DNA from 3 places in the Amycolatopsis sp. NPDC023774 genome. Region 2 is predicted to be linked to each of the others. Evidence: riboswitches for the same ligand, from Rfam matches in the RefSeq annotation. Region 2 holds a riboswitch; each other region holds the start of a gene.
What was found. Region 2 has a riboswitch for S-adenosylmethionine ahead of AB0F91_RS29050 (aminotransferase class V-fold PLP-dependent enzyme). Riboswitches for the same ligand answer to the same signal wherever they lie in the genome.
Positions count from the first base shown of each region.

Region 1: linked by a shared signal. The riboswitch ahead of thrC (threonine synthase) and the one ahead of AB0F91_RS29050 (aminotransferase class V-fold PLP-dependent enzyme) in region 2 are both predicted to bind S-adenosylmethionine.
Region 3: linked by a shared signal. The riboswitch ahead of AB0F91_RS01970 (ATP-binding cassette domain-containing protein) and the one ahead of AB0F91_RS29050 (aminotransferase class V-fold PLP-dependent enzyme) in region 2 are both predicted to bind S-adenosylmethionine.

Region 1 is NZ_JBFAAJ010000011.1:153,951-164,086, forward strand. It holds gene AB0F91_RS23585 (oxidoreductase) at 10-834, opposite strand; gene AB0F91_RS23590 (nuclear transport factor 2 family protein) at 874-1,320, opposite strand; gene AB0F91_RS23595 (ComEA family DNA-binding protein) at 1,503-2,252, shown strand; gene AB0F91_RS23600 (ComEC/Rec2 family competence protein) at 2,252-4,648, shown strand; gene thrC (threonine synthase) at 4,673-5,938, opposite strand; SAM riboswitch class I at 5,952-6,085, opposite strand; gene holA (DNA polymerase III subunit delta) at 6,219-7,190, shown strand; gene rpsT (30S ribosomal protein S20) at 7,607-7,867, opposite strand; gene AB0F91_RS23620 (EamA family transporter) at 8,235-9,098, shown strand; gene AB0F91_RS23625 (VOC family protein) at 9,121-9,495, shown strand; gene AB0F91_RS23630 (class I SAM-dependent methyltransferase) at 9,492-10,088, opposite strand.
Region 2 is NZ_JBFAAJ010000017.1:15,406-25,541, forward strand. It holds gene AB0F91_RS29025 (AsnC family protein) at 37-1,065, shown strand; gene AB0F91_RS29030 (RluA family pseudouridine synthase) at 1,062-1,991, opposite strand; gene lspA (signal peptidase II) at 1,988-2,557, opposite strand; gene AB0F91_RS29040 (hypothetical protein) at 2,669-2,860, opposite strand; gene AB0F91_RS29045 (hypothetical protein) at 2,821-3,297, opposite strand; gene AB0F91_RS29050 (aminotransferase class V-fold PLP-dependent enzyme) at 3,320-4,663, opposite strand; SAM riboswitch class IV at 4,703-4,817, opposite strand; gene AB0F91_RS29055 (phosphoenolpyruvate hydrolase family protein) at 4,897-5,718, opposite strand; gene AB0F91_RS29060 (Tm-1-like ATP-binding domain-containing protein) at 5,720-6,931, opposite strand; gene AB0F91_RS29065 (PLP-dependent aminotransferase family protein) at 7,017-8,387, shown strand; gene AB0F91_RS29070 (potassium/proton antiporter) at 8,389-9,867, opposite strand; gene AB0F91_RS29075 (helix-turn-helix domain-containing protein) at 10,003-10,136, opposite strand, start outside.
Region 3 is NZ_JBFAAJ010000001.1:382,896-393,031, reverse strand. It holds gene AB0F91_RS01985 (fatty acyl-AMP ligase) at 1-1,270, opposite strand, end outside; gene AB0F91_RS01980 (ABC-F family ATP-binding cassette domain-containing protein) at 1,338-3,131, opposite strand; gene AB0F91_RS01975 (4-(cytidine 5'-diphospho)-2-C-methyl-D-erythritol kinase) at 3,169-4,137, opposite strand; gene AB0F91_RS01970 (ATP-binding cassette domain-containing protein) at 4,386-5,396, opposite strand; SAM riboswitch class I at 5,611-5,701, opposite strand; gene AB0F91_RS01965 (TetR/AcrR family transcriptional regulator) at 6,089-6,673, shown strand; gene rsmA (16S rRNA (adenine(1518)-N(6)/adenine(1519)-N(6))-dimethyltransferase RsmA) at 6,664-7,503, opposite strand; gene AB0F91_RS01955 (transglycosylase family protein) at 7,539-8,924, opposite strand; gene AB0F91_RS01950 (TatD family hydrolase) at 9,339-10,136, opposite strand, start outside.

The sequences.
Region 1 (10,136 bases), on a different contig from region 2:
TCTCCGGGGTCAGCTCGCGAGGCCCCTCATGATCAGGGTGTCGAAAGCGCGGTCGGGCAGGACGCGGCGCAGGAAAATCAAGGGCTTCGCGCCGAAACCCGCAGCGTAACGGGTGCGAGGGCGCCGGGCGGTCGCAGCCTTGGCGACGGTCTTCGCGATCACGGACGGCTGGGACATCAGCCGCGCGTTGATCCCCGAGTTCATGCCCTTCGCCAGCTTCCCTGCCAGGCCCGAATAGGCGCCCTCGCCGGAGACCTCCTTCAGGTGGTCCACGGCAATGCTGCCCCACTCCGTCGCGATCGCTCCGGGCTCGACCACCACCACGTCGATCCCGAAGGGCCGCACCTCCATCCGCAGCGCGTCGGAGAACCCTTCCAGCGCGAACTTCGTGCCGTGGTACCAGGCGCCCAGCGGGGTGTAGATCTTGCCGCCCATCGAGGAGATGTTCACGATCCGGCCGGAGCGCTGTGCCCGCATCACGGGCAGCACGAGCTGGATCAGCCGCGCGGCCCCGAACACGTTCACCTCGAACTGGTAACGAGCCTCCGACAGGCGCACGTCTTCGACCGCGCCGTACGAGCCGTAGCCGGCGTTGTTCACCAGCAGATCGATCCGGCCGGACTCCGCGACGATCGCTGCCACGGCTTTCTCCACCGACTCTTCGTCCGTCACGTCCAGCGCGATCGTCCGCACCCCACGTTCGGCGAGGTCCGCCATCCGCTCCACCCTTCGCGCGGCGCCATAGACCGTGTACCCACGCTCCAGCAGCTCGCGCGCGGTGGACTCCCCGATACCTGACGACGCGCCTGTGACCAGGGCGACCTTGGGGACCAAGACCAACACCTCCTGAAAGTGAACCAGGACTCAGGTTTATCATGAGTCATCGTTCACTTTCAATCCGGGGGGATCTACCGGGCCGTTTTCGGCAGTGTCGGCGTCGACGGCGGCGAACGAGTGGTGCTCGTGCGTCACCACCCAGCGGCCCTGGATTTTGCGCAGGCCGATGGTCAGCCGCAGATGGTGGTCCGGTGGGTCGGCGGGGCTGCCGCATCGCAGGAGCGCCCAGGCGAACGCCACGTCGTCCCCCGCGGTCACGTCGAGCTCCAGGATGGTGAACGTCGCGCCTTCCGCCTGCCAGACGAAGAACGGCGGCCAGGTCTCGCGGTAGGCGTCGATCCCGCGGACCCCTTCGTGGGGCGGCGGGACGTCGAACATCACGATGCCGTCGGAGTGGTCGGCGAGGACGCCGTCGAGATTTCCCGTGTGGACCGCAGTGGCCCAGTTTCCGATCAGGGCGCGGATCTCGGCTTCGTTGGTCATGGTGGGGTCCCTCCTGTGGCGCGCCGTCGAGGGCGGCGATGGGCGTCAGCATGGCACCGGGCGCCGACCGGAACCGGCGTTCGGCCACCGCGGAGGCCGAGTTGTCCACAAGGGGGCAGTTATCCACAGGCGGCCGGATTCGGCCTGGTGGCCGGTGTCGATCAGCGCCTAGCGTCGCACGTGTGTTCGAGCAGACCGCCCGTGATCCGGGCACTCCCGTGAACGCCAGGCTCGCCTGGCTGGCCGATCAGTTGGCGGCGGGCCCACGCACCGTCGGGCCCGGCGGCCGGCTGGTTCGGCGCTGGCTGCCCGGCGGCGCCGACCCGGCCCATCCTGGTCTGCCCGGCGTGCTGAAAAGCCCTCGAGTCCTCGTCGTACTGGGTCTCGTGGTTGTGGCCGTACTGATCGCGGCGGGGTTCGCGGTGTTCAGCGGATCGCCCGCGACGGAAGTGGCACCGTCGCTGCCGAGCGCGAAGGCTCACCCGTCCGCTGCGGCGCCGGCGTCTTCGACGTCCGCGAAGCTGGTGATCAGCGTGATCGGCCACGTCCGCGCGCCCGGTCTCGTCACCGTTCCGGCCGGCTCGCGCGTGGCCGACGCGGTGCGGGCCGCCGGTGGCGCCGACCCCGGCACTGATCTCTCCGGCTTGAACCTCGCCCGCAAGCTCACCGACGGCGAACAGCTCGCCGTCGGCATCGCGGTCGCGTCCTCGGTCCCGGCAGGCGCCGGCGCGGCACCGGGAAAGCTTGACCTCAACTCGGCCACGCCTGAGCAGCTCGACACCCTGCCCGGCGTCGGCGAGGTCACCGCCGGCCGCATTCTCGATTGGCGCACCCAGCACGGCGGCTTCTCCAGCGTCGAACAACTTCGCGATGTGGAAGGCATCGGAGAAAGCAAGTTCGAGAAGCTGCGCGAGCAGGTGACGGTCGGATGATGTTCGTCCAACCGGAAGCCGCGCCCTCGTGGCGTGACCACGACCTTCGGCTCGTCCCGGCAGCACTGGCTGCCTGGGGTGGCACCCTGGCGGGGCTGCGGCTCGGGTGGTGGGCGGCCGAGGTTTTCGGGGTTGTGGCCGCGGTTTTGTCGGCCGTATTGCTCGCGCGGCGGCGTGGGAGGTGGCTCGGAGCGGCCGGCGCGCTGCTGGTTCTAGGGCTCGTCGTGGCGCTGCCGACGGCGTGGCGCATCAGGGGACCGGAGCAGGACGCACTCGGACAGGCCGCCGTGCACGGGGGAACCGGCACAATCCGCGTGGAGGTCACAGAACGACCACGGCCGATCCACAGCGCCGGCTACGCCGATCAGCAGGCGGGCACGAGGTCGGTGGCCATCGACGCCCGGGTGGAATCGGCCACTGTGGAATCAGCCACTGTGGACGGTCGGAAAGTGAGGTCCACCGGCCGGGTCCTGCTGCTCGCGCCGGTGGCCGGGTGGGCTGATCTTCTGCCGGGCCAGGAGGTCACGGCATCGGGTCGCCTGGCGCCGGCGCGCGGGGGTGAGCTGACGGCCGCGGTCGTTTACGTGCAGGGCGCTCCGGCCGGGGTCACGCGGGCGCCGTGGTGGCAGCGGGCGGCCGCGGCGTTGCGGGCGGGGCTGCACGAGTTGTGCGCGGTGTTGCCGGAGGAGTCGGCGGGGCTGTTGCCCGGACTGGTTCTGGGCGACACGAGTGCGTTGCCAGAGCAGGTCGAGCAGGAGTTCACGGAGTCGGGACTCACGCACTTGATGGCCGTCAGCGGGGGAAATCTGGCGATCCTGTGCGGCTCGGTGTTGTTGTTGTGCCGGTTGCTGCGCATCGGGCCCCGGGTGTCGGCGGCCGCTGCGGGATTGTGCTTGGGTGGCTTCCTGATTCTCGTCGGTCCGGCACCGAGCGTGCTGCGCGCCGGGGTGATGGGCGGGGTGGCGCTGCTGGCGCTGGCGTTGGGCCGGCGTGGATCCGCGTTCCCGGCGCTGGCGTTCTCGGTGTGCGTGCTCGTCGCGTGGGATCCGGTGATGGCGGCGGACTTCGGGTTCGCGTTGTCGGTGTTCGCGACGGCGGGGCTGGTGCTGCTCGCGCCGCGGTGGGCGGATTCGCTGGTACGCCGGGGGATTCCGCCGGGATACGCCGAGGGCATCGCGGTGCCGTTGGCGGCGTTCGTGGTCACCGCCCCGGTGATCGCGGGCATGGCGGGCACCGTGAGCCTCATCTCGGTGGTGACCAATGTGCTGGCGGCGCCCGTCGTCGCGCCGGTCACGGTGCTCGGGGTGCTGGCCACGGTGGTCGGGCCGTGGTGGCCCGGAGCCGGGCACGTGCTGGTGCACCTGGCCGATCCGGAGGCTCGCTGGCTGATCACCGTCGCGCGGCACGGGGCCCGCGCGCCGGGTGCGGTGCTGACCTGGCCGGGTGGCTGGTGGGGCGGGGTGTGCGCGGCGGGGGTGCTGGTCGTGGTGGTGGTCGCGTTCCGGTTCCGGCGCGCTCGGCTGCTGGTGGCGATGGGGCTGGTGGCGGTGCTGCTGATCGTGGTGCCGCCGCGGGTCCTTTCGCCCGGCTGGCCGCCGAAGGGTTGGGCGATGGTGGAGTGCGACGTCGGCCAGGGCGACGCCGTGGTGCTGGCAACAGCGGAGCCCGGGCGGGCGGTGGTCGTGGACACCGGACCGGAGCCGGGGCCGGTGGACGAGTGCCTGCGGCGGCTCGGCGTGGAGCGGATCCCGCTGCTGGTGCTCAGCCACCTGCACGCCGACCACATCGGCGGGCTGTCGTCGGTGTTCGACGGCCGGGCCGTGGGTGCGATCGCCGTCGGCCCAGGACGGGCGCCGGCGTGGGCGTGGCAGCAGGTGTCGCAGGAGGCGGCGACGCACCACGTTCCGGTGCTGGAGCTGAGCGACGGGCAGCGGCTCGATTGGCCGGGGCTGTCGCTGGACGTACTGGGGCCGCGCTACGTCACGGTGCGGGCGGCCACCCTGCAGGACGGCACGATGATCAACAACAGTTCCGTGGTGCTGCGGGCGACCACGGCCGCGGGGAAGGTGCTGCTGACCGGTGATGTGGAACTGGCCGCGCAGGCCGACTTGCTGGCCGAGGGGGTGGATCTGCACGCCGACGTGCTGAAAGTGCCCCACCACGGCTCGCGCTACTCGTTGCCCCAGTTCCTCGAGGCGGTGGGCGCGCGGGCGGCGATGATCAGCGTGGGCGCGGGCAACAGCTACGGGCACCCGGCGAAGTCCACAGTGGACGTGTTGGGCACGTTGGGTGTGCTCGTGACGCGGACCGATGTGGACGGTGACACGGCCGTGCTGCCCGGTGACGGCGGCCCGGCGGTGGCGCGCCGGGGCGAGCCGCGCGGGCCGCCCCGCTAGGGAAGCGGCCCGCGGGCCCGGCGGTCAGAGGCCGAGGGCCTTGCTCACGGCCTCGGCCGACGGGGGCACGGTCGCCTTGGGGCCGATGCGGCCTTCGAGGGCGTCGAGCGTCTTGAGGCCGTCGCCGGTGATGAGCAGCACGGTCTCGGCGTCGGGGTCGATCTTGCCGGCCTCGATGAGCTTCTTCGCGGTCGCGACGGTGACGCCGCCGGCGGTCTCGGTGAAGATGCCCTCGGTGCGCGCGAGCAGCCGGATGCCCTCCACGACCTCCTCGTCGCTCACGTCTTCGATCGCACCGCCGGTGCGGTTGACGACGTCGAGCACGTAGGGGCCGTCGGCGGGGTTGCCGATCGCGAGCGAGCGGGCGATGGTGTCGGGCTTCACGGGCTGGACCACGTCGTGGCCGGCGCGGAACGCGGCCGAGACGGGGGAGCAGCCGGTGGCCTGCGCGCCGAACACCTTGTAGGGGCTGGCCTCCACGAGGCCGAGCTGGCCGAGCTCGCGGAAACCCTTGTCCACCTTGGTCAGCTGCGAGCCCGACGCGATCGGCACCACGATCTGCTCCGGCAGGCGCCAGCCGAGCTGCTCGGCGACCTCGTAGCCGAGCGTCTTGGAGCCTTCGGAGTAGTAGGGGCGCACGTTGACGTTGACGAAAGCCCACGTCGGGTGCTCGCCGGCGAGCTCCGTGGCGAGGCGGTTGACGTCGTCGTAGTTGCCGTCGACGGCGATCAGGTCACCGTCGTAGACCGCGGTGGTGAGGATCTTGGCGCGCTCGAGCGACTTCGGGATCAGCACGACCGACCGCCAGCCGGCGCGGGCCGCGGCGGCGGCCGTCGCGTTGGCCAGGTTTCCGGTCGAGGGACACGCGAGGACCTCGAAGCCGAACTCGCGGGCCGCGGCCAGCGCGACGGCGACCACGCGGTCCTTGAAGGAGTGCGTGGGGTTGCCGGTGTCGTCCTTGACCCACAGGGACTTGAGACCCAGGGCCTTGGCCAGCCGGTCGGCCTTCACCAGGCGGGTGCCGCCGGGCTCGGTGTTCGGGATCTCCTCGACGGTCGAGGGGACAGGAAGGAGCTTCTTGTAGCGCCAGATGTTCTTGGGGCCGGCCTCTATGTCTTCGCGACGCACGCGGCCGAAGTCGTAGGCGACCTCGAGCGGCGAGAAGTCCTCCGCGGACACGAACTCCGGGGCGAGTGGCTGCCGGTGGCCCTCTTCCTTCGACACCAGTTCGACGGCCGGACCGAGGTCCAGGGTCTTCTTGGTGGAGGTCGTGCCGAGGGTAACGGTCATCGCGAGGTTCCTTTCCTCATCTGCCCCGCAAAAGCGGGCCGGAATTGGCACCGTGGTCGTCAGCTATCCCGCAAATTCGGGAAGACAGGCTGTACGCCGGTTGCCGGGGCTTCGTCGGGCCGTTCCCTCTGCCCCTCTGGATGAGCGGTGTTCAGTTGTCGGCGTGCCTCGTGGGGCGCGGCCTCGGGTACACCGTACGACATGGCGATCACCTCGTGCCACGGTGGCGGCGCACATCACCGGAGCGGGCGCGGGGCGGCGCGGGTGAGAAGATGGCGGGGTGACCACCGCACCTGCGCCGCTCCACCTCGTCCTCGGTGAGGAAGAACTGCTCATCGAGCGGGCTGTCCGTGCGTCGCTGGACGCCGCGCGGGCCGTGGACTCGACGGCCGAGATGACGCGCAGCCGGGTGTCCGAACTCACACCGCCCGTGCTCGCCGAGCTGGTGAGCCCCTCGCTGTTCAGCGAGGGGCGGGTCATCGTACTCGACTCCGCGCAGGACATCTCGCAGGAGCTGGCGGACGCGGTGATGGCCTACCTGAAGGCGCCCGCCGACGGGATCGTGCTCGTGGTCGTGCACAACGGCGGCGGGCGCAGCAAGGCGGCCAAGGCGCTGCCCGCGGCGCTGAAAAAGGCGGGCGCGGAAATCACCGAGTGCCCGAAGCTGACGAAGCCCGCCGAGCGGGAGTCGTTCGTGCGCAACGAGGTGCGCCGGGTCGGCGGCAAGATCGACGCGGCGGGTGTGATGGCGCTGATGGACACCGTCGGCTCCGATCTGCGCGAGCTCTCCTCCGCGGCGACGCAGCTCGTCGCAGACACCGGCGGCGTGGTCGACGAGCAGGCCGTGCGCCGCTACCACACCGGTCGCGCCGACGTGACCGGCTTCGCCGTGGCGGAGAAGGCCGTGGGCGGCGACCGCGCGGCGGCCCTGGAGTCGCTGCGCTGGGCCATGCAGCTGGGCGTGCCGCACGTGCTGGTCGCCGACGCCCTCGCCGACGCGGTGCGCACGATCGCCCGCGTGTCCGCCGCCGGCCGCGGCAACCCGAACCAGATGGCGGGCGAGCTGGGCATGCCGCCGTGGAAGATCCGCAAGGCGCAGGGCCAGTCACGTGGCTGGGGCCAGGACGGCCTCGCCACGGCGATGCGCGTGGTCGCCCGCCTGAACGCCGAGGTCAAGGGAGTGGCGGCCGACGCGGACTACGCCTTGGAGCGCGCGGTCGTCGAGGTCGTCGCCGCCAAGGGCGAACGCTGACGCTGCTCGGCCGGGCATAGTTCGACCCGCTGAACGGCGCGGCCGAAGCCGGCGCTCGGGAAGCAGTGAAGCGCCCGACGGTCGCCACTGCACGAGGCGACCCACGCGGTCGCTGGGTACGCTGCGATCCGGCGCGTGGTTTTGAGCGGGCTCTAGCCGCACGAGACTGGGTGCGCAGCGGCGCCTCGATTTCGGTGCGTGGCTGGTGAGCGGGTCCTCGGCGCGCGAGGTGACCCGGGCGGTCGGTGGTGGGTGCGCAGACTCAGCAACAGGCATCCGCCAGCCGAGCGGCCGTCGCCGCGGCTCCTCGAGGGGAACGCTGCTCGCAGGGGGGTGCGGGAGTGCGCACGAAAAAGCCCGGCGACCGAGCGGTCACCGGGCTCTTTCAGGTCTGGCGGGGTGGTGCTGCGATCAGCTCAGAGCTGGTTCGCGCGCTTCGCGAGAGCCGACTTCTTGTTGGCGGCCTGGTTGGCGTGGATGACGCCCTTGGTGACGGCCTTGTCGAGCTTGCGGGCGGCGTCGCGCTGGAGTTCGAGGGCCTTGGTCTTGTCGCCGGAGTCGGCGGCCTCACGGAACTTGCGGATCGCGGTCTTCACCGAGGAGCGGATCGCCAGGTTGCGCTGACGGGCCTTCTCGTTGGTGGTGATGCGCTTGATCTGGGACTTGATGTTGGCCATGAAGGCATCCTGCTTTCGTCTCGGTGAAGGTCGCTGCCGCGTCGAAGTGGCTCCGGGCGCCTGGAGTACAGACAGGCGCGGCCGGGTTTCCTCCCTGACGGAATGCCGCACGGCAACGACGGGAAAGCCTAACAGGCCTGCTCGCGGCCCCCTCGGGCGGCCCGGAGTGGTCGGTTCGGCTACCGTGGAAACCGCAGTGCCTAGGGTTCCGCTGCCGGCCCGCCGCACCGCCACGCAAGACAACCAGGGCCGGCGGGACAGGTCCGAGCGGCACCATCGGCGCGGCCCGACGCCCGCCGTTCATCTGACGGGACAAAAGCCTGGAGGACCCGGCCTTCCGTGTGCGCGGAAGACCCGAGGGGGTCCGGTGAACACCACAGCTCTGTCGTTCGTCCTCATCGCCGCCGTCGTGCACGCGGGGTGGAACCTCGCCGCGAAGCGCGTCACCTTCGGCGGGCCGCGGTTCGTGTGGCTTTACTACACCGTGTCGGCCGTGGTGCTGCTTCCCGTCGTCATCACTGCGCTCCTGATCGAGAACGAACGTCCACAGTGGACGTGGCTGCTCGCCGCCGCGGTGACGGCCGTGCTGCACGTGGCGTACGGCACGGTGCTGCAGCGCGGGTACGGCGTCGGCGACCTGTCGATCGTCTACCCGCTCGCGCGAGGTACCGGGCCGCTGCTGTCCGTGCTCGCGGCGGTGCTCGTGCTGCACGAGCACCCCGGCGTGCTCGGCCTGATCGGGGCGTTCCTCGTGGTGGCGGGCGTTCTGGTGATCAGCCTCGGCGGCAGCAAGGCCGACGTCAAAGCGCGCCGCGCCGGCGTGTTCTACGGCGTGCTCACCGGGGCGACCATCGCGGCCTACACGCTCTGGGACGCCCACTCCGTGACGACGCTCGCGGTGCCGCCGCTGGTGTACTTCGGCGGCGGCGCGCTGGTGCAGAGCGTGCTGCTGGCGCCCGCGGCCCTTCGTGACCGCGCCGAGGTCGGCGAGCTGTGGCGCGAGCACCGCAAGGAGACGCTGATCGTCGGGATCGCCTCGCCCGCGGCGTACCTGCTGGTGCTCTACGCGCTGCGAATGGCGCCCGTCAGCCTGGTCGCGCCGGCGCGGGAGCTGTCGATCGTGCTGGGCGGGCTCGCGGCGTGGTTCGTGCTCGGTGAGCGGAACGCGGCACGCCGGCTGGTGGGCTCGCTGGTGGTGCTGGCCGGGATCGCCGCGATTGCGGTGGCCTGAGCCACTCGGGTAGGCAGGACGCATGGACGTACTGAGCAGCCGCGTGCTGATCCACCCGCGCGACCTGGAGGCCTCGACCGCGTTCTACCGGGACACGCTCGGGCTGGCGATTCGCCGCGAGTTCCCCGGTGGCACGGTCTTCTTCGCGGGCGGCGGTTCGATCGAGGTCGTGGGCGGCAACGATGCGACACCCTCGGCGGCCGTCGACCTCTGGCTGCAGGTCCGTGACCTGCCGGCGACGCTCGAGGAGCTGGCCGCGCGCGGCGTCACGCCGGTCCGCGGGGCGCGCCGCGAGCCGTGGGGGCTCGACGAGGCCTGGATCACCGACCCGGACGGCCTGCGCATCGTCCTGGTACAGGTGCCGGCCGACCACCCGCTGCGGAGGGACTCCCGCTAGGGCTTGCGGGCCCGCAGCTGCGCCGCCAGGGCGGCGAAGCCCGGCGGCTGCCAGGTCCACGTCTGCAGGTCGATGAAGCCCGCAGCGGTGACCTCGGCGGCCAGATCGTGCCGGGGAACCGGCAGCCACTTCTCGTGCGCCGACAGCAGCAGCCGGCCGCCGGGACCCAGCACGCGGAACAGCTCGGCGAAGCCGGCCGCGCGGTCGTCCCAGAGCTGGACGTTGTTGACGCTCAGCACGACGTCGACGGAAGCGTCGGCGCAGCCGGTCGACGCAGCCGTGCCGTCGCGCAGCTTCACGCGGTCGCCGCAGCGTTCCCGGCACAGGGCGCGCATCTCGGCCGACGGTTCGACGCCGACGACCTCGCCGGCCAGGCGGCTCGCGGCGTCGAGGCCGACGCCCGGGCCGGGACCCACGACCAGCACGGTTTCGTCGGGTTCCAGCCGCGCGAGGTCGACGAGCCGGTGCTCGGTGGCGGCGTTGCCGCGCGACATCAGCCAGCCGCCGACGCGGCCCAGCAGGCCGCTGGGGTGCCCGAACGCCCGGTCCAGCGCGGTGTCGAAGGTCCCCGGGGGAGGGTGTGGAGTGCTCATCCTTCGAGGTCACCACGAGCCCGGCGCGCTCGCATCGGGGATGACCCC
Region 2 (10,136 bases):
CGCGGCCGGAGTCGCCCGGACGGTAGCGTTCCCCGCGTGGCCGTGACCGATCCCGCCGATGTCCGCCTGCTCGCCGCCCTCGCCGAGCTGGGCAAAACGGCCGTGCACGACCTCGCCGCGAAGGTGGGCATGGATCCGCGTGAAGTCGCCTACCGCCTGGTTGCCTTGTCCGGCAGCGGGTTGCCGCTGCTCGTGGGCGTCGAGAGCGATCCGGCCGGGCTGCGGGCGGCGATCGCGGGAGCGCCGCCGTCGTGGCAGCAGGCCCAGCCGCCCTCGGGGGCGATGCCCGTCGCCGCGCCCGGCGGACGGCCCGGCCCGGGCCTGCCGGCCGGAGCGGGCCCGGGGATGCCGACGGAACAAGGGTTTCCGGCCGCGGCTCCGCCGAGCGCCCCCGTTCCGCGGCCGGGGAACGGACCCGGAACGCCGGGTGCCCCGTCCGTCCACGGTGGACCGTCCGGACCCGTGCACGGCGTGCCGTCCGGGCCGTACGGCGTGCCCTCGGGTCCCTACGGCCTGCCGTCGGGCGCGCACCCGGCCGTGCCGGGACCACCGCCGCTCGACCCCGCGCTGAGCACGTGGGGCGTGCCGCAGACCGCGTCCTGGGCCCGCGGTGACGAGCCGCGCCGCGCGGGCCCCGCCGAGGGCAGACACGGCCGGATCGGCGAGACACTGCCGACGCAGGGGCTCGAAGGCGAGCAGCTCACCGTGCAGCTGCTGGAGGTGCAGGACCCGGCCGACTATCTGTTCGGCGCCGCCGGCTACCGGCTCGACGCCGGCGAGCGGGCGGTGGTCGTGCACACCGAGATCACCAACCGCGGCAACGTGCCCTTCGCGTCGCTGCCGGACAACTACCTCGAGCTCGTCACGGCCGACGGCACGACGGTCGCCAAGGCGCCCGTGTCGCTGACCTCCCGGCCGCCGCACAAGATCGGCGTGCGGCCCGGCGAGACGCTCGGCGGCCACACCGTTTACGTCCTCCCGGACGCGACGCGTGTGGTCTCGGTGCGCTGGAGCCCCCGCCCGGAGCCGGACGACCGCACACTGATCTGGGCCGTCGAGGGCTAGTAGCTCTCCTCGCACAGGATCTCCAGCGCGCGGGCGAGGTCGTCGGGGTACTCCGCCTCGAACTCGACCCAGCGGCCGTCGGCCGGGTGCGCGAAGCCGAGGGTGCGGGCGTGCAGCCACTGCCGCGTGAGGCCGAGGTGGCGCGCCAGCACCGGGTCGGCGCCGTAGGTCAGGTCGCCCACGCACGGGTGGCGCAGCGCGGAGAAGTGCACGCGGATCTGGTGCGTGCGGCCCGTCTCGAGCTTCACGTGGGCCAGCGACGCGGCTCGGAACGCCTCCACCACCTCGTAGTGCGTCACGCTCGGGCGCCCGCCCGCGACCACGGCGAACTTGTAGTCGTGGCGCGGGTGGCGGTCGATCGGCGCGTCGATGGTGCCGCGCGTCGGGTCCGGGTGGCCCTGGACCACGGCGTGGTAGCCCTTGTCGACCGTGCGCTCCTTGAACGCGCGCTTGAGCACCGTGTACGCGTGCTCGCTCTTGGCCACCACCATCACACCGGTGGTGCCCGCGTCGAGCCGGTGCACCACGCCCTGGCGCTCGGCGGCGCCCGACGTCGAGATGCGCAGGCCCGCGGCGGCGAGCCCGCCGACGACCGTCGGCCCGGTCCAGCCGGGGCTGGGGTGCACCGCGACGCCCACCGGCTTGGAGATCACCACGATGTCGTCGTCGTCGTGGAGGATCTTCATGCCCGCCACGGGCTCGGCGATGACCTGGATCGGGGACTCCGGCTCCGGCAGCGTCACTTCGAGCAGGCCACCGGCGGTCAGGCGGTCGGACTTGCCGGCGGGCCGGCCGTCCACCAGCACGTCACCGGCCTCGGCGAGCTCCGCAACGACCGTGCGGGACAGGCCCAGCAGCTTGGCGAGGCCGGCGTCGACGCGCATGCCGTCGAGCCCGTCGGGGACGGGCAGCAGGCGCGCGGTCACGCGGTCTCCTTCTTGCTGTTCTTGTCACGGGTCGAGGTGCCGTCGTAGTCCTTGCCCAGCAGCGACAGCAGGACGATGAGCACGCCGCCGCAGCAGATCGCGGAGTCGGCGATGTTGAAGATCGCGAAGCCCTCGCCGTTGGGGGCGAAGGCCGAGATGAAGTCGATGACGTGGCCGCGCAGCGGGCCGGGGGCCCGGAAGATGCGGTCGGTGAGGTTGCCGAGCGCGCCCGCGAGCACCAGGCCGAGGCCGATGGCCCAGCCGACGCTGCGCAGCCGTCGCGAGAGCCAGATGATGGCGACGGCCACGGCCGCCGCGACCAGTGCGAGCACCCACGTCATGCCCGTGGCCATCGAGAACGCGGCGCCGGGGTTGCGGATCACCTGCAAGTAGATGAGGCCGCCGAGGATGCGCACGGGCTCCTTGCCTTCGAGGTTGGCCGCCACGAGGTTCTTCGACACCAGGTCGATCGCCCAGATCAGGGCCGCGACCGCGAACACCAGCCCGACCCGGCGCTTGGGCAGCACCACGGGCGCCTTCTCGGCGGCGGGCTCCTCGGGAGCCACGTCGCCGGTCACCGCCGGTTCGGGGGCATCGGCGGGCTTCGCGCCTTCGGACAGGCCGGGTTCGGACGAGGAGGACTCGGTGCTCACATCCCCATTGTCCACGCCCCGGGCTCACCCGGTCGCGGCGGCAGGCCGTGACCGCCACTTCGCGGGTCCGGCGACCACGGCGAACGCCGTCGCCAGCAGCATCGCGCCCGACGGCACAACTCCGCCGAGACCGGGCAGCACCACGGCCGCTACCAGGGCGAAGACCACCGCGACCACTAGCACGACGGCGCTGCGCTCGTACCACGCGAGCACCACCAGCCCCAGCGTCGCCAGCGCGGGTCCGCGCACGTCGGGCGTCGAGGTCGAGCCAGCCGAACGCGACCAGGTCCAGCACCGGCACGGGGAGCACGCCCCCGGCGAGGAGGGCGGCGAACCGGCCGGTGCTCGAGGCGGCCCCGGCGCGCGTACCCGGCCAGGACGAGCGCCACCACCACAGCGAGCGCGATCGGCCAGCCGAGCGCCGTCGCGTACGTCGACGGAAGCAACGGCACCTGGTCCTGCGTGAGGAACTGCAGGCCGCCGGGACCGGGGCCGAGCAGTCCTCCCGGAACCCGGTGCACCGGACCCGAGTACAGGTCGACGAACACGCCGTGCGCCCCGTGCTCGGCGGTCACGAGCTGCACCGCGGCCAGGATCAGCTCGGCGAAACCCAGCACCGCCAACGGAACCCAGAACCCCCACGCTCTCCCCATGCGGGGAGCCTAGCGAGCGGGCTCAGGCGCAGAACGGCGGAAGCTCCCGCGGGTCCCCCACCGGCGCCCAGCGGCCGTCGACCTTCGTGTACTCCCAGCGGGCGCCGCGGGCGACGATCTGGCGCAGCGCGAGCACGAGGCGGTCCACGTGCTCCTCGGTGCTGCCCAGGCCGAGGCTCACGCGCACGGCCTGCTGCCCGTCGCGGCCGCACTCGCCGATGAGGCGCTTGGTGGCGACGTGGGCGCAGAACGCGCCGTCGCGAACACCGATGCCGTATTCGGCCGAGAGGACCGCGGCGAGCCAGCCGGGTTCGAAGCCGTCGACGACGAAGCTCACCGTGCCCACGCGGTCCACCGGCGCGTCGAACAGGCGCAGCTCGGCGCAGCCGGGCACACCGGCCAGGCCCTTGCGCAGCCGTTCCAGCAGCGTGGCCTCGTGCTCGCCCACGGCGGCCCAGTTCGCGGCCAGCCGCTCGCACGCGACGCCGAGCGCGTACACGCCGACAGTGTTCGGCGAGCCGGCCTCGTGCCGCTCGGCGCCGGTGTTCCACACCACGGCCTCGGGGGTCACGAGCTTCGTCGCTCCCCCGCCGGCGAGGTACGGTTCGGCGGCGCGCAGCCAGTCGGACCGGCCGATGAGCGCACCGGCCCCGAAGGGCGCGTAGAGCTTGTGCCCCGAGAGGGCGACGTAGTCGACGTCCAGCTCCCGCAGGGAGATCCGGCGGTGCGGTGCGAGCTGCGCGGCGTCCAGCGCCACGCGGGCGCCGTGCTTCCGGGCCACGGCGGCGATCTCGGCCACCGGCAGCAGCTCACCGGTCACGTTGGACGCTCCGGTCACCACCACGAGCCGCGGCCCCTCGGGGCAGGCGGCGAGCGCTTCGTCCACAACGGACACCGCGGCCAGGCGCGTGCGCGGCAGCTGCACGCGGCGCACATTCGGGCCCCGCCAAGGCAGCAGGGCCGCGTGGTGCTCGGTGTCGAACACGACCACGGACGTGCGCCGCGGCAGCGATCGCGCCAGCAGGTTGAAGGAATCCGTGGTGTTGCGCGTGAACACGACGGTGTCGGTGGCGCGCGCGTCGACGAACCGGCGCAGGATGTCGCGCGTGCGCTCGTAAAGGCGCGTGGATACCTGCGAAGCGAAGCCCGCGCCGCGGTGCACGCTGGCGTACCAGGGCAGGAACTCGTCGACCGCGGAGCGGACCGCGTCGAGACACGGCGCGCTCGCCGCGTGGTCGAGGTTCGCGTAGCCGATCTCGCCGCCGGTCACCAGCGGCACTCGCAGCGCCGCGCCCGCGACGCCGGGAATGCCCTGCGGCGCAACGGGTTCGGTGTTTGCAGCGGTACGGTCCAGAGCGAGTGTCATGGCGGTGCCTCCTCGGCAGTCCGGGGGACCCCGGCGAGGGGCCCGCGCTTGCCTGCCGCACAACGCGACCGGCCCGGTCTTCACCCGGGGCACCCCACCGCGGTAGGAGGGTTGCCGGCCAGCAAGCCGGGGCTGAACGCTGGCACTCATGACCTGTTGATGAAGGTAGCCGAACGACGCCCGGTGACGCCAGAGGTGTCCCGCGAGCTGAGACGGCGCTCACAGACCGGCGATCACCGCCGCAGCGCGCGGAAGGCCTCCGTCTGCTCGCGGATCGCGCGCTCGGCCGGGAGCCGTTCGATCGAGGAAGCGCCGAAGAAACCGACGATCCCCTCAGTGCGGTCGAGCACGTACTGCGCGTCCGCGGGCTCGGCGATCGGGCCGCCGTGGCACAGCACAAGCACGTCCGGGTTCACCCGCTTGGCCGCGTCGTGCATCACCTGCACACGGGTGACGGCCTCGTCGAGCGTGACGGCCGTCCGCGCGCCGATCGTGCCGCTGGTGGTGAGCCCGAGGTGCGGCACGAGCACGTCGGCTCCCGCGCGGGTCATGTCGGCGGCCTGCTCGGGGTCGAACACGTACGGCGCGGTCAGCAGATCGCGTTCGCGGGCCAGCGCGACGAGGTCGACCTCCAGGCCGTAGCCCATGCCGGTCTCTTCGAGGTTCTGGCGGAACACACCGTCGATCAGCCCGACGGTCGGGAAGTTCTGCACGCCGGCGAACCCCATCCGCTTGAGCTCGTCGAGGAACGGGCCCATCAGGCGGAACGGGTCGGTGCCGTTGACCCCGGCCAGCACCGGTGTGTCGCGCACGACCGGGAGCACCTCGCGCGCCATGTCCACGACGATGCCGTTGGCGTCGCCGTAGGCCAGCAGCCCGGCGAGCGACCCGCGGCCGGCCATGCGGTAGCGGCCGGAGTTGTAGATGATCAGCAGGTCGATGCCGCCCGCCTCGGCGGCCTTGGCGGACAGGCCGGTGCCCGCGCCGCCACCGATCACAGGCCGGCCTTCGGCCACCGCGGCGGTGAGCCGGGCGAGCGCTCGTTCGCGGTCCACGTCAGGACCTCCCTTCCCCGATGAGCCGGTGCAGTTCCCGCGCGGCGGCCGCACCGAACCCGGCGTCGTTGATGGCTTCTTCGCGCCGTGTCACGGTCGCCGTGCCACCGGACAGCGCTTCCGTGAGGTGGGCGAACAGCTCGGCGTCGGCCGCCGGGTCGTGGAACGGGCCGTCCGGAACGTCCACAGCGGACACTCCGCCGAGCGGCAGGAACACCGAGACGGGCCCTTGCGCCGCCCGGAGTTTGCGTCCGAGCAGCGTGCCCAGCCGAGCGGACTCCTCCGGGGTCGTCCGCATCAGCGTGACGGTCGGGTTGTGCACCAGCAGGTTCCGGTCCGCGAACCGCTCGGGCACGGTGTCGGCCGGGCCGAAGTTGACCATGTCGAGCGCGCCGACGCTGACGACCTGCGGCAGGCCCGCGCGCCCGGCCGCCTCCAGCCGGTGCGGGCCCGCGGAGAGCACGCCGCCGACGAGCTCGTCGGCCAGCTCCGTCGTGGTCAGGTCGAGGACACCGGCGAGCAGGCCGTCGGTCACGAGCTTCTCCATCGCGCGGCCGCCGGAGCCGGTCGCGTGGAACACGAGCACCTCGTAGCCGAGCTGTTCCAGCTCGGCGCGGGCCTCGTCGGCGGCGGGTGTGGTGACGCCGAACATCGTCACCGCGACCACGGGCCGATCGGTGGTTTCGCGGCCGGTGTCGTGGTGGCGGGCCATGGCGGCGATCGCGGCCGCCGCGTTGCCCAGCACGGTCTTCGACACCGCGTTGAGCCCCGCGATGTCGACCACGGAGTACATCAGCGTCACGTCGGTCTCGCCCACGTACGGGCGGACGTCGCCGGACGCCATGGTGGAGACCAGCAGCTTCGGCACGCCCACCGGCAGCTCGCGCATCACCGCCGCCGCGATCGAGGACCCGCCCGAGCCGCCGACCGCCAGGACGGCGTCGACGCGGCCCTCGTCGAACAGCCGCCGGACGGTCACCGCCGCACCGCGCGCCATCGTCTCCACGGCTTGCCCGCGATCGCGGGAGAGCGAAGCGAGGTCGACGCCCGCGGCGCGGGCCACCTCGTCGGCCGGCACGTCGGCTCCGTCCGACCGGACTGAACCGGCGTCCACCAGCAGCGTGTGCACGCCGTCGACTTCGAGGCGGGTGCGCAGCCAGTCGTATTCGGCGTGTTTCGTGTCGAGGGTGCCGACGAGGCAGACCGTGGCCATGTCCGCCATCGTCGCCCCGGCCCGGGCGCGGCCGCTGGGCCAGTTCGCCGGAAGTGGTCCAAACTGGCTGGTGAAGGAGGCGCCCATGCACCGGGTCACGGCCGCCGAACTGGTTCGGCTGCTCGGCGCCTGGCGCGGCGGCGCCCCCACGCTCCCCGCCGCGCTCGCCGCCACACTGGCCGAGCTGGTCGACTCCGCCGTGCTGCCCGAAGCCGCGGTCCTGCCCGCGCAACGGCCGCTCGCGCGAGCGCTGGGCGTCTCCCGGGGCACGGTGACCTCGGCGTACGACCAGCTGGCGGCCGGCGGGCGGCTCACGGCCGAGGCCGGCTCCGGTTCGCGGGTGCGCCGGCGCCAGCCCGGTGGCCCGGGCGTGCCGGGTGGCCGGCTCGTTTCGTTCACCGGCTCGGCCGCCCCGGCCGACCTGTCGAGCGGTGCCCTGCCCGGCTCGGCCCTGACCGCGGACGCGCTGGCCGCGCTCGGCCCCGCCGACCTGGAGCCCTACCTCGGCACCGACGGCTACTTCCCCGCCGGCATCCCACGGCTGCGGGCCACGATCGCCCGGCTGCTCACCGACGACGGCGTGCCCACCGCCCCGGAGCAGGTCCTGGTGACCGCGGGCGCCCAGCAGGCCGTGTGGCTCGTGGCGAACACGCTGGTCACGGCGGGCGACCTGGTCGTGGTCGAGGAACCGAGCTACCGCGGCGCGCTCGAAGCGTTCGCCGGGGCCGGGACCCGGCTGCGGGGCATCCGCTGGACCGCCGACGGGATCGACCGCGACCAGCTGCGAGCGGCGCTGCGCCGCTCCCCCGCGCTGCTGTACTGCCAGCCGTCCGTGCACAACCCGACCGGTGAGCGCATGCCCGCGCCCGCGCGGCGCGAGCTCGGGAAGCTGATCACCGCCGCCGGCCTGCGCACGGTGGAGGACCGCAGCAGCGCCGACCTGGCGTTCCGCGGACCGGCACCGGGGCTGGCCGCGCACGTGCCGCCGGAGCTGCTGGTGAGCATCGGCACCGCGTCGAAGCTGTTCTGGGGCGGCGTGCGGATCGGGTGGATCCGCGCGGACGCGCCGACGGTCGCGCGGCTGACCGAGGCTCGCAAGGCGATCGACCTCGGCTGCTCGGTCGTCGACCAGCTGCTGGCCGCCGGGTTGCTGCGCCGTGTCGCGGAGGCCCGCGAGGCGCGGCGCGCTCTGCTCGCCGCGCGCTGGGAGTCCACTGTGGACGTGCTCGGCCGCGTGTTCCCGCACTGGCGCTGGACGACGCCGGCCGGCGGTACCGGACTGTGGGCCGACACCGGCGAAGACGCCGTGCGCCTGGCGCAGCGCGCCCTCGTCGCCGGGGTGAAACTGGCGCCAGGGCCCGCGTTTTCGGTCTACGACGGCTTCCGGACCCACCTGCGGCTGCCGCTGTGGCACGCGCCGCGGAACCTGGAGCCCGTGCTCGCCTCGCTGCGGTGACTCAGCGGCCCAGCTCACCGCGCCAGCGCGCGAGCCGCCCGGCCCGGTCGACAGCGCGGATCCGGCGCTCGGTCGCGTCGCGGACCCCGGCAGTGGTGACCACCAGCAGCTGGTCGTCCTCCTGCAGGCGGCTGGTCTTCTGCGGCGTGAACCCGGAGCCGTGACGGACCACCAGGCTCACGGTGGCGCCGGCCGGAAGGCCGAGCTCGGAGATGTACACGCCGTGCAGCTTCGAGCCCTTCCGGATGCGCACCTGCAGCAGCTCGGCGCCGAGCTCGTCGAGCGGGGCGGCGTCGACCTCGATCTCCTGGGCCTCGGCGCTCTTCGTGAGCCCGAGCCCGCGCGCGAACGGCCCGAGCGTCGCCCCCTGCAGCAGCGTGAGCACGATGACCAGCACGAACACGGCGTCGACGAGCCGTTGCGCGCCGGGCAGGCCCTGCGAGAGCGGGATCATCGCGAGCACGATCGGCACGGCTCCGCGCAGGCCCGCCCACGAGAGGAAGGTCTGCTCCCGCCACGGCAGCCGGAACGGCAGCAGCGAGATCACCACCGACAGCGGCCGCGCGAGCAGCAGCACCACCGCGCCCGCGACGAGGCCGGGCACCAGTGCCTCCAGCAGCCGGCTCGGCGACGCGAAGAGCCCGAGCAGCACGAACAGTCCGATCTGCGCGAGCCAGCCGAGGCCTTCGGCGAACGAGAGTGTGTCGGAGCGGTGCGGCAGCTTGGAGTTGCCCAGCACCAGCCCCGCGACGTACGTAGCGAGCAGCCCGGACGCGTGGGCCAGCTGGCCGGAGGAGTACGCGAGGATGCACACGGCCACCGTCGCCAGCGGGTAGAGGCCGGTGGCCGGCAGCGCCGCCCGGCGCAGCGCCATCGCGCCCAGCCAGCCGAACAGCAAGCCGAGGACGAGCCCGGCGGCGAGCTCGTAAACAACCAACAGCGGCAGGGTCCAGTCCACTGTGGCACCCGACGCGAGCGCGATCACCGCGATGTACGCGGGCGCGTCGTTGACGCCGGACTCCAGCTCCAGCGCGCCGACGAGCTTCGGGCGCAGCCCCACCGAACGCAGCACCGAGAACACCGCCGCCGCGTCGGTCGACGCCAGCACCGAACCCCACAGCAGCGCGAGCCGCCAGTCGAGCCCGAGCAGCCAGTGCAGCGCCGCGCCGGTCACCGCAATGCTCACGACCACGGCCACTGTGGACAGCAGGATCCCTGGCCCCAGCGAGGGTTTCACGGCCTGCCACCGCGTGGTGAGCCCGCCTTCGGTGAGGATCATGACGAGCGCGGCGAGCCCGAGCGACTGCGTCAGGCCGGGGTTGTCGAACTGGATACCGATGCCCGATTCGCCCAACGCCACGCCGATGCCGAGGTACAGCAGCAGCGAGGGCAGGCCCAGCCGGATCGACACGCGCACGGCGACCACCGACGCGAGCAGCACCACTCCGCCGACGCCGAGCACCAGGGGAAGCTGGTTCATCTCCGCCCCTCCCGGTCGCCGTGGGCTTCCAGAATAGTGAGACGGGGGCGTTCACTCGTTCGTGCACCGCTGGACAACTCGGACAAGTGGTGTGTTATCAATCCGGCCCAAGGCAGGCGGGCTCGCGACCGGACTTCACCGATTCGTGCAACCATTCCCGCCGTGACTGTGGTCGGATGGATGACCAACGGCGCTGCAGGACACTCGGCTGCCACCCAGTGTCGCCAGATCGACACCGAGCGCCGCGAACGGATTCTCCCCGGCCGGCC
Region 3 (10,136 bases), on a different contig from region 2:
CGTCGGCGTCCTGGGTGTCGAGGGGGCCGTCGACGGTGAGGTAGCCCGGGGTGACGGCCGGGCCGCGGAGGCGGATTTCGCCGACTTCGCGGTCGCCCAGCAGCGAACCGTCAGCGGCGACGATGCTCGCCTCAAGGCCGTCCAGCGGGCGGCCCAGCACGGCGAAGGAGCGCACGGCGTCAGTGCCCCGTCGAGGGTCGCCCTCGGGGACCGGGACGGCGCGGTCGTCCGCCTCCAGCGCGTCAGCCTCGACGACGTCCAGCGTGAGACCGGTGAACAGCGGCGCGAAAGACACCGCCAGCGTCGCCTCGGCCATGCCGTACGCCGGGAACACGCACTCGGCCGGCATCTTGAAGCGGGCGCCCGCGTCGACGAAGGTCCGCACGGCCGTCTCGTCGATCGGCTCGGCGCCGTTGAGCGCGATGCGGAGCTTGGACAGGTCGTAGGCGTTGTCGTCCTCGACGCGGGCCATGCGGCGGCCCACGATGGCGTACGCGAAGTTCGGCGCGGCAGTGGTGGTGCCGTTGTACTTGGAGATCAGCTCGGGCCAGATCAACGGGCCGGACAGGAACTCGACGGGCGTGATCTTCACCAGCTCGACGCCGAAGGTCATCGGCACCGTCAGGAAGCCGACCATGCCCATGTCGTGGAACGTCGGGAGCCACGACACCATCACGTCGACGTCGAAGTCGAACTCCGCGCGGTCGACCATGGCCTTGACGTTGGTGTAGAGGTTGCCGTAAGTGATCCGCACGGCCTTGGGGTCGGCCGTCGAACCGCTGGTGAGCTGGAGCAACGCGGTGTCGCCCTCGTCGGTCGGCACGACCTCGCCCAGCGGCTCCGCCTCGGCCAGCTCCGTGATCAGGCGGTGCTCGATGCCCTTTTCGGCCAGCACAGGCGCGAGCTGGTCGAACGGCTCGCCCAGCACCACCAGCCCGGCGCCGATCATCCCCAGCACCTTGACCGTGTCCTCGGCCCACTCGGCGAGGTCCGTGCGCGCCGTCGGCTGGTGCAGCATCGTCACGCTGCCGCCGGCCAGCCACACGGCCTGCACGGTGGGCGCGATGAGCACCGGCGCCGCGGCCAGCACGGCCACCGCGCTCCCGGGCTTCAACCCGCCTGCGACCAGGCCTCCGGCGATCTTCTTGGCCTGGTCGTGGACCTCGGCCCAAGTCCGGCGCACCGGCTCCTTGGGCTCGCCCGTGACCATGCCGCGCTGCTGACCCCGCCCCGTCGCCGTCTCGACGAGCGTGTCCACGAACCGACTCATGCGCGACAGATTACTGTCTGGGTGTCAACGCTTGCCCGCGGTGGCGCGAACAGCACCGATCAAGCCGTCATTCGAGCGCTTCCGACGTCTCCAGCCACTTCGCCTCGACGTCTTCCTTCTCCGCGTGCACGCCCTTCAGCTCCGTGTTCAACGCGATGAGCTTGTCCGGGTCCGTGGCCGCCTCGAGCAGCGCCGCGTGCAGCTTCTCCTCGCGCGCGGCCAGCTGGTCGAGCTTGCGCTCCAGCCGTCCGAGCTCCTTCTGCGCGGCCCGGATCTCCGCGTTGCTGCGCTTGGTCTCGGCCTTCCCGGAAGCCGCCGACGCACCCCGCCCCGGCGCCATGTCACGGCGCCGCGGCGTCGCCTCGCGCAGCTTCGTGCGGCGATCGAGGTACTCCTCGATGCCGCCGGGCAGGTTCGTCACCTGGCCATCGCCGAACAGGGCCACGGTGGTGTCGCAGACGCGCTCCACGAGGTAGCGGTCGTGCGAGACCACGACCATGGTGCCGGGCCAGCCGTCGAGCAGGTCTTCAAGCTGCTGGAGGGTGTCGATGTCGAGGTCGTTGGTCGGCTCGTCGAGCAGCAGCACGTTGGGCTCGGCCATGAGCAGCCGGCACAGCTGCAGCCGGCGCCGCTCGCCACCCGACAGATCACCGACGGGCGTCCACTGCCGTTCGGCCGGGAAGCCGAGCTTCTCGCCCAGCTGCGAAGCCGTCATCTCCTGCTTGCCGAACACCACGCGCCCGGCCACCTGCTCGATCGCCTGCAGCACGCGCAGGTCGCCCGGCAGGTCGTCGAGCTCCTGGCGCAGGTGCGCGAGCGCGACCGTCTTGCCCTCGACCCGCCGCCCGGTTTCCGGTTCGATGTCACCGCCCAGCAGCTTGAGCAGCGAGGTCTTGCCCGAACCGTTCACGCCGACGAGACCCACGCGGTCACCCGGCCCGATGCGCCACGTCACGTGGTCGAGCAGCGTCCGGTCGCCGACGCTGAGCGTCACGTCTTCCAGCTCCAGCACCGTCTTGCCGAGGCGGCGCTTGGCGAACGCCATCAGCTCCACGGAGTCGCGCAACGGCGGCACGTCGGCGATCAGCGCTTCGGCGGCTTCCACCCGGTAGCGCGGCTTCGACGAGCGCGCCTGCGGGCCGCGGCGCAGCCAGGCCAGCTCCTTGCGCGCCAAGTTCTGGCGCTTCTCCTCGGCCGTCGCGGCCAGGCGCGCCCGCTCGGCCCGCGCGAAGATCCAGTCGGCGTAGCCACCTTCGTACTGCTCGACGCGCCCGTTCGCGACCTCCCACGTGAGGCCCGCGACGGTGTCGAGGAACCACCGGTCGTGGGTCACGACCACCACGGCGATCCGGCGGGCGAGCAGGTGGTCGGCCAGCCAGCGGACACCTTCGACGTCCAGGTGGTTGGTGGGCTCGTCGAGCACCACGAGGTCGAGCTCGCCGGTCAGCGCCGCGGCGAGCGCGACGCGACGGCGTTCGCCACCGGAGAGGTTCGCGGTCGGCGTGTCGAGCCCGATGGCGGTGATGCCGAGCCCGTCCACAATGGACCGCACGCGCGCGTCGGCGGCCCATTCGTGTTCCGCGCCATAGCGTTCGAGCACGACGTCGCCGACCGTGCTGCCCGAAGGCAGCTCGGTTCGCTGGGTGACGACGGCCATGCGCAGGTCACGAACATGGCTCACCCGACCGGAATCCGGCTCGCTCAGACCCGCGAGCACCTCCAGCAACGTCGTCTTGCCGCCTCCGTTGAGACCGACCACACCGATGCGCTGTCCTGCGGCGACGCCGAGCGAAACGCCGTCCAGCAGCGGTTTCACGCCGTACGACTTGCTCACCGACTCCAGGTTGACCAGGTTGGCCATCCGATTCAGCCGATCCTTTCCACAGTGGACTAGAGGTTCAGGCGTGCACGCGCGGTGGCGCGCCACGGGGTGCGTCGTCGCCGCCGACCAGCCGGGCGCCGGGCACCGGGCCGTGGGCGACGCGCACCGTCCGGCAGACGCCGGCGCCGGACAGCTCGGCCGCCACCTCGACGGCGGCCTGCGCGTCGGCGCAGAGGAACGCGCACGTGGGTCCCGAGCCGGACACGCAGCCGGCCAGCGCGCCCGCGTTCACGCCCGCGCGCAGCGTGCGGCGCAGGCCGGGGCGCAGCGACACGGCCGCCGCCTGCAGGTCGTTGCCCAGCAGCAGCGCGAGCTGGCGCGGGTCACCCGACGCGAGGGCCTCGACCACGGGCGTGTGCGAGCCGATGCGCGGCGGGTTGCCGTCGGCGCGGAGGCGGTCGAGCTCGCCGAACACCTTCGGCGTCGACAGGCCTTCGGTGTCGAACGCGAGCACCCAGTGGAACGTGTGGCGCGACAGCACCGGCACGAGCTGCTCACCGCGGCCCGTGCCGAGCGCGGTGCCGCCGTAGAGCGCGAACGGCACGTCGCTGCCGAGCTTGCCCGCGATGGCGGCCAGCTCGTCGCGCGTCACGTCGAGCTTCCACAGCGAGGCCAGGCCGACGAGTGTCGCCGCCGCGTCGGCGCTCCCGCCCGCCATGCCACCGGCGACGGGGATACCCTTGCGGAGCACGATCCGCACCTTCGGGTCGTCGCCCTCGGCGCGACCGGCGTAGGCGGAGAGCTCCTGAGCCGCGCGCCAGGCGAGGTTGGTGGCGTCGGTGGGCACCAACCCCTCCCCCTCGCCGAAGACCTCGAGCCCCGGCTCGTCGGTGGCCGCGACGGTCACCTCGTCCGTGAGCGACAACGCCTGGAAGACGGTGACCAGGTCGTGGTAACCGTCGTCGCGCAGGTCACCGATGGCCAGGTGCAGGTTGACCTTGGCCGGGACCCGGACGGTGACTGGTGGTGGAACTACGGCGAGCACCCGTCAAGCCTACGTGGCCCGGCGCCTGGGCTCCCCACCAGGAGAAAACAGTCGTTCTCAGGACGGCGGTCCCAACCTTCCGGACGCCCGCGCCCTCCCCCCGGACCCCTGTCCCACCCGCCCCACTGTGGCGTTGGTTGCGCTCAACGCACCCAACGCGGCGTTCGGTGCGTTGAGCGCACCGAACGCCGCATTGGGGCGCTCTGGGTCAGGCCGGTGGGCCAGACGGACGGCTCAGGGGCGTGGGGTCAGGCGGCGACGCTCTGCGCAGCCCGCACGGCCGGCGTCACGTGGGCGCCGCGGTCGGCGATCCACGCCAGCGCCGCGTCGGCCCGCTCGCCGCGGACACCGATGCGGAAACGCGCGATCGGGGTGTCGCCGATGCGCGTGAGACCGCCGCCGATGGTGGCGACCTCCACGTCGAAGCGGCCGGCCGCCTCGGGCAGCAGGGCGCCGACGGACGCGAAGCCGATCAGCACGACGTCGGCGGACCGGTCGTACTTCGCGGCCTGCGCGCGGGCGGTCTCGATTGCCGGCAGCACCGCCTGCGCGGTCCAGCTGCCCGGCGAGGCGATGAGGTCGAGCACGTGACCGCGTTCGACGACCACGCCGTCTTCGAGCACCGCGACGTCGTCGCAGACGCGGCGGACGACCCCGGCGTCGGGGGTCGTCAGCAGGACGGTGGTGCCCAGCTCGGCGCGGGCCCGGTCGAGCACGGCGAGCACCGCACCGGCTTCCTCGGGGGCGATGCCGGCGGTCGGGTCGTCGGCGAGCAGCACGGCCGGGCCGGCGGCGAGCGCCTTGGCCACGGCGACGCGGCGCAGCTGGCCGGGGGTGAGGTCGGCCGGCTTCTGCGCGGCGCGGGCGGTGAGGCCCACGAGGTCGAGCAGGTTGCCGACGCGGCTCTTGCGCTGCGGGCCGTCGACGCCAAGCTGCTCCAGCGGCGTGGCGATGTTGCCGGCGACGGTGCGCTCGGCGAGCAGCTCCGGCTTCGTACCGACGACACCCAGCTGACGGCGGACCTCCCGCAGCCGTCGGCCGTCGAGCGCACCGGTGTTGAGGCCGTCGAGCCGTACGACACCTCGGTCCGGGCGCTCCTGCAGGGCGATGCAGCGGGCGAGCGTGGACTTGCCGGAGCCGGCGGGGCCCACCACGCCGAAGAGGGAACCGGCCTGCACGTCGACGCTCACATCACGCAGCGCAGCGACCGGATTTCCGTTGAGGGGAAAGGACTTGGACACGTTTTCGACAGTGATCACGAAGAGAGCTCCAGGCAGTGGGCGCAGCACCGTTTCCAGGCGCGCCGGGCGTCACCGAATCACCGTCCTTTTCGGACGGTGCGCAGAATTGCGTAAGAAAAGATCAGGCGATGACTGTGGAGCGTCGACACGCACATACCGTGCGGCGACCTTCATCGACGACGCGCCGCCGGGTCAACAGGAGCGGGCGGGCTACCCTCTGCATCGGAAACAGCCTCCATCGGTCCTGGCTGTAGCACCTGCCCCATGGGGAGTGGTTGCTGCGACTTCGGCGAGCCAGGTCTCTCAGTCGCTCGGGATGGACTTTCTGAGTAAAGCCGATCCCACTGGGTGAACGCAAGCGCGTTGGTGCAGATCACACGAGTGGTGGTGCCCGGATACCGGGACACTCGTAGCCACATCGTGGACCCCGAAGGCTCCGGCACCGAATCTCTTCCGCGCGGCGAATCCGGCCACCAATTCCACTGTGGACGCTGCCGAACCCTGGTGGAGCCGCGATTCCGGCCCGATGATCCGGGAGTGGCGCGCGCGTGGGTAAATGACGGTTCGGCAAGGTAGTTCGCCACGGCGAGACACCGCGTCTTCCCGGCCGGACACCCACTCCCGTCCGCGAGCCGACTCCGGACTTGCGTCACACCGCTGATGATACGCGTGTATCGGATACAGTCGTACCACAACAGCGGAGGAGGACCATGGCGCGGCGCGTCGACCACGAGCAGCGCCGGCGCGAGATCGCGACGGCGGTGTGGCGCATCGCGGCCGAACGCGGACTCGACTCCGTGAGCATGCGCGAGGTGGCCGCCGAGGCAGGCGTGTCGCTGCGGCTGGTGCAGTACTACTTCGAGACGAAGCACAACCTGCTCGTGCTCTCCCTGCGTTATCTGCACGAACGCGGCGAGCAGCGCGCGCAGGCCCGCATCGCCGCGCAGGTCGACCAGAGCGTGCGCGGCGTGGTCCGGACGCTGCTCACCGAGCTGCTCCCGCTGGACGCCGAGCGCGAGCTGTCACTACGCGTCCACCGCGCGTACTTCAGCCGCACCCACAGCGACCCTGCGTTGGCGAAGGTTTTTCTCCACACCGAGACGCCGATCGAGGACCTGCTCACCAGCCTGTTGCGCCGCGCGGCTCTCCCGCCCGGCGTCCAGCCACGGCAGGAGGCCAACCTCCTGGTCGCGGGCTTCACGGGCCTGGGTCTCGACATCCTGCACGGCCGTTTCACCCCACCCGAAGTCCTCGCGACGCTGGACTACCACCTGGCGCGGCTCTTTCAGGCTTGAGCCGCGAGCCGCACGAAGTCGTGCACGTCGAGCTGTTCGCCGCGCGTCTTCGGGTCGATGCCGGCCGCCACGAGGAGCTCGCCCGCGCGATCGGCCGAACCGGCCCAGCCGGCGAGGGCCGCGCGCAGTGTCTTGCGGCGCTGGGAGAATGCGGCGTCCACGACCTCGAACAGCCGCTGCCGCTCAACGCCCTCCACGGGAGTGCCACGTTCGAAAGCCACGAGGGACGAGTCGACGTTCGGCACCGGCCAGAACACCGACCGCGGCACGGCACCGACCTTGCGCGCCGGGCCGTACCAAGCGAGCTTCACGCTGGGCACGCCGTAGATGCGGCTGCCGGGACCGGCGGCCATGCGGTCGGCGACCTCGGTCTGGACCATCACCATCCCGCGCTGCAACGACGGCAGCTCGGCCAGCAGGTGCAGCACGACGGGGACCGCGACGTTGTACGGGAGGTTCGCCACCAGCGACACGGGCTCGGCCGGCAGGTCCGCCGCGCTGATCCGCAACGCGTCGGCGCCGACCACGGTCAGCTGATCCGCGACGGAAGCGGCGCGTTCGGCGGCAGTGCGCGGAAGCCGCGCCGCCAGCTTCGGATCGATCTCGACGGCCACCACACGCGCACCGGCGTCGAGCAGTCCCAGCGTCAGCGACCCCAGCCCGGGGCCGACCTCGAGGACGACGTCGCCCGGCTGAACCCCGGCCAGCTCGACGATGCGGCGAACCGTGTTGGGGTCGTGCACGAAGTTCTGGCCGAGCTTTTTCGTCGGCCGGACGTCGAGCTCGTCCGCCAGCCCGCGGATCTCGGCAGGCCCCAGCAGTTCAACCACCGGGGAAGCCTACCGAGCCGCGGGAAACGCGGAACTCAGGCCCGCTTGCCGCAGACCGGCCAAGCGCTGTAGCCACCGCGGGCGTCGCGGACCTTCTCGGCGATCGCGATCTGCTGGGCACGCGAAGCCTGGTTCGGGTAGGCCGCGTAGGCGTCGCCGCCGTAGGCGTCCCAGGTGCGCTTGTCGAACTGGAGGCCGCCGTAGTAGCCGTTGCCGGTGTTGATCGACCAGTTGCCGCCGGCCTCACACGCCGCGATGCGGTCCCACGCGGAACCGTCGCCGATCGCCGGGTCGGCGGGCTTCATCGTGCCCACCTTGAGGATCTTCGGCTTGGCATCGACGAGGACCTTCACCGAGACCTGCTCGCGGGAGACCTCTTCGCCGTTCTTCTTGGTGACCTTGTAGGTCACCATCTTCTGGCCCGGGGTGCCCGGGTCCTGAACGGTCGTCTTGCCCTGCTCGAGCGTCGGGTCGTCGACCTTCTGCACATCGGGGTCGATGGTCTCCTGCTGGTTGACCATCGAGACGCCCATGCGGCTGACGTGGACTTCGGCGCCGTCCTTGAGGGAGACGTTCAGACCACCCTCGACCGCGTCGTCCGGGCCGAGGTTCATCTTGAAGTCGGAGAGGAACTCCTTGGTGGTCACCGCATTGGTGGTGAGCTGGCGCGGCGCGTTGCTGCCGTCGAAGAGCGTGATGTGCTTGAGGGTCTTGACCTGCACGGTCGAGCCCTCGAGCGGCAGCTCGCCGTTGGCAGGCATCGACGTCCAGGCGCCCTTGCCCATCATGTCGGCCATGCCGAGCTGGGTCATGGCCTCGCCCAGCGTGGTCGCGCGCACCCAGGACGGGCGGGACACGCCGTCGACGACGAGGTTCAGCTGGCGGCCGCGCTCGAGCTTGATGACGCCGCCGTCGCCGACCTCGGCCTGCGGCGAGGGCGAAAGCGAGTCGTGGGCGCCGACAGAGAGGCCGGCGTCTTCCAGGACCTCGCCGACGGTGTCGCCGTAGCTGTGGACGGTGAGCTCGTGGCCGTCGACGTCGACGGTCACGCTCTTGTTCATCGCCAGCGCCGCGGCACCGCCGCCGCCGACGGAGATCATGACGGCCAGCACGGCGCCCTTGAGGAAGCGGCGCTTCCAGGTGCGGGTGGCCTCGCGCAGACCTTCCTCGACGGCGACCTTCTTGGCCTCCGGAGTGGCGGTGCGGTCCTCGGCGAGCTCGTCCGGGAGGGCGAGCGGCGGGAGCATGGTCGTCTCGGCGTTGATCAGCCGGATCAGCTCGTCGACGTCGACGTCGATCTCGGCCATCATCGCGTCGGCGTCCGGGCCGAGAGCGAGGAGCACGTCCTGCTCCGTCACGTACAGCTCGTCGGAAAAACCGAGGTCCCCGTATGCGGTGTCTGCGAGCTCGCGGTCGAGCACGGCCACCGAACCAGCGGAAGTGAAAAGGGTCTGCGCAGCACCACGATTCTCGGTGCTATGGCGCGAGCCACCCTGCCTACTACCAGTCACTGGGTCGTTCCCTTTCCCAGGGCAGGACGTGTCACCACGACCTGTTCCTTCGTCGCGACGCACCATTCGGCGCGCCTCTCAAGTCCGACACCCCCAGCCAGCGCCATCGTCACGGTCCCGAGTCGTACCAACCTCGGTGCCGCTTCCCCGACGTGCACTGACGTGACTGTGGGCGTATCAGCCGGATCCGCGTCCGCGGTTCCGACCGGCACGATCACGGGACAGTAACGGAGGTCGCCGGGTTGCGCAAACACCGCCCGGAGTGTCGTGACCTGTGTCACTCGTCAGTGTGGGCTAGTGCGCTCCCCGAACGTCGCAATCCGTTCAACCCGTTGTGACACTGGGCAATTGGTAGACGCGCTCGGCAGTGGTCCGGACCGCTTGGGCCACTTCGTGGACCGCTTCGCCCCTCAGCGCCGCGAGGTGCCGGACGGTGTAGGCGGTGCAGTAGGGCTCGTTCGGGCGCCCACGGAACGGGTGGGGGGTCAGGAACGGCGCGTCGGTCTCGGCGAGGTACTGCCCCGCCGGCGCCAGTCGCGCGGCCTCGTGGAGCCCGCGAGCGTTCTTGAAGGTGACGGTGCCGGCGAACGAGAGCACGTAGCCCTTGTCGAGGCAGCGCCGCGCGATGTGCTCGTCCCCGGAGAAGCAGTGGAAGACGACGGTGTCCGGTGCGCCCTCTTCGTCCAGGATGCGCAGCACGTCCTCGTGGGCGTCGCGGTCGTGGATCATCAGCGTCTTGCCCAGGCGCTTGGCGAGGTCGATGTGCCAGCGGAACGCGTCCTGCTGGGCGTCGTGGGGCGAGTAGTCCCAGTAGTAGTCGAGGCCGGTCTCGCCCACGGCGACCACGCGCTCGGCCGACGCCAGACGCTCCACTTCGGACTTGTCGGCGGCGCCGAAGTCCTTGGTGCGCGTGGGATGCACGGCGACGGCGGCGAACACGCGTTCGTCCCACGTGGACGCGTCGACGGCCCAGCGCGCCGAGGCGAGGTCGTCGGCGACCGTGACGACCCGGGCCACGCCGGCGCGTTCGGCGCGGTCGACCATGGCCGTCACGTCGGCGGCGGTGACGGCTCCGCACGCGTCGAGGTGGGTGTGGGCGTCCACGACCGCGGCGGGCAGGCG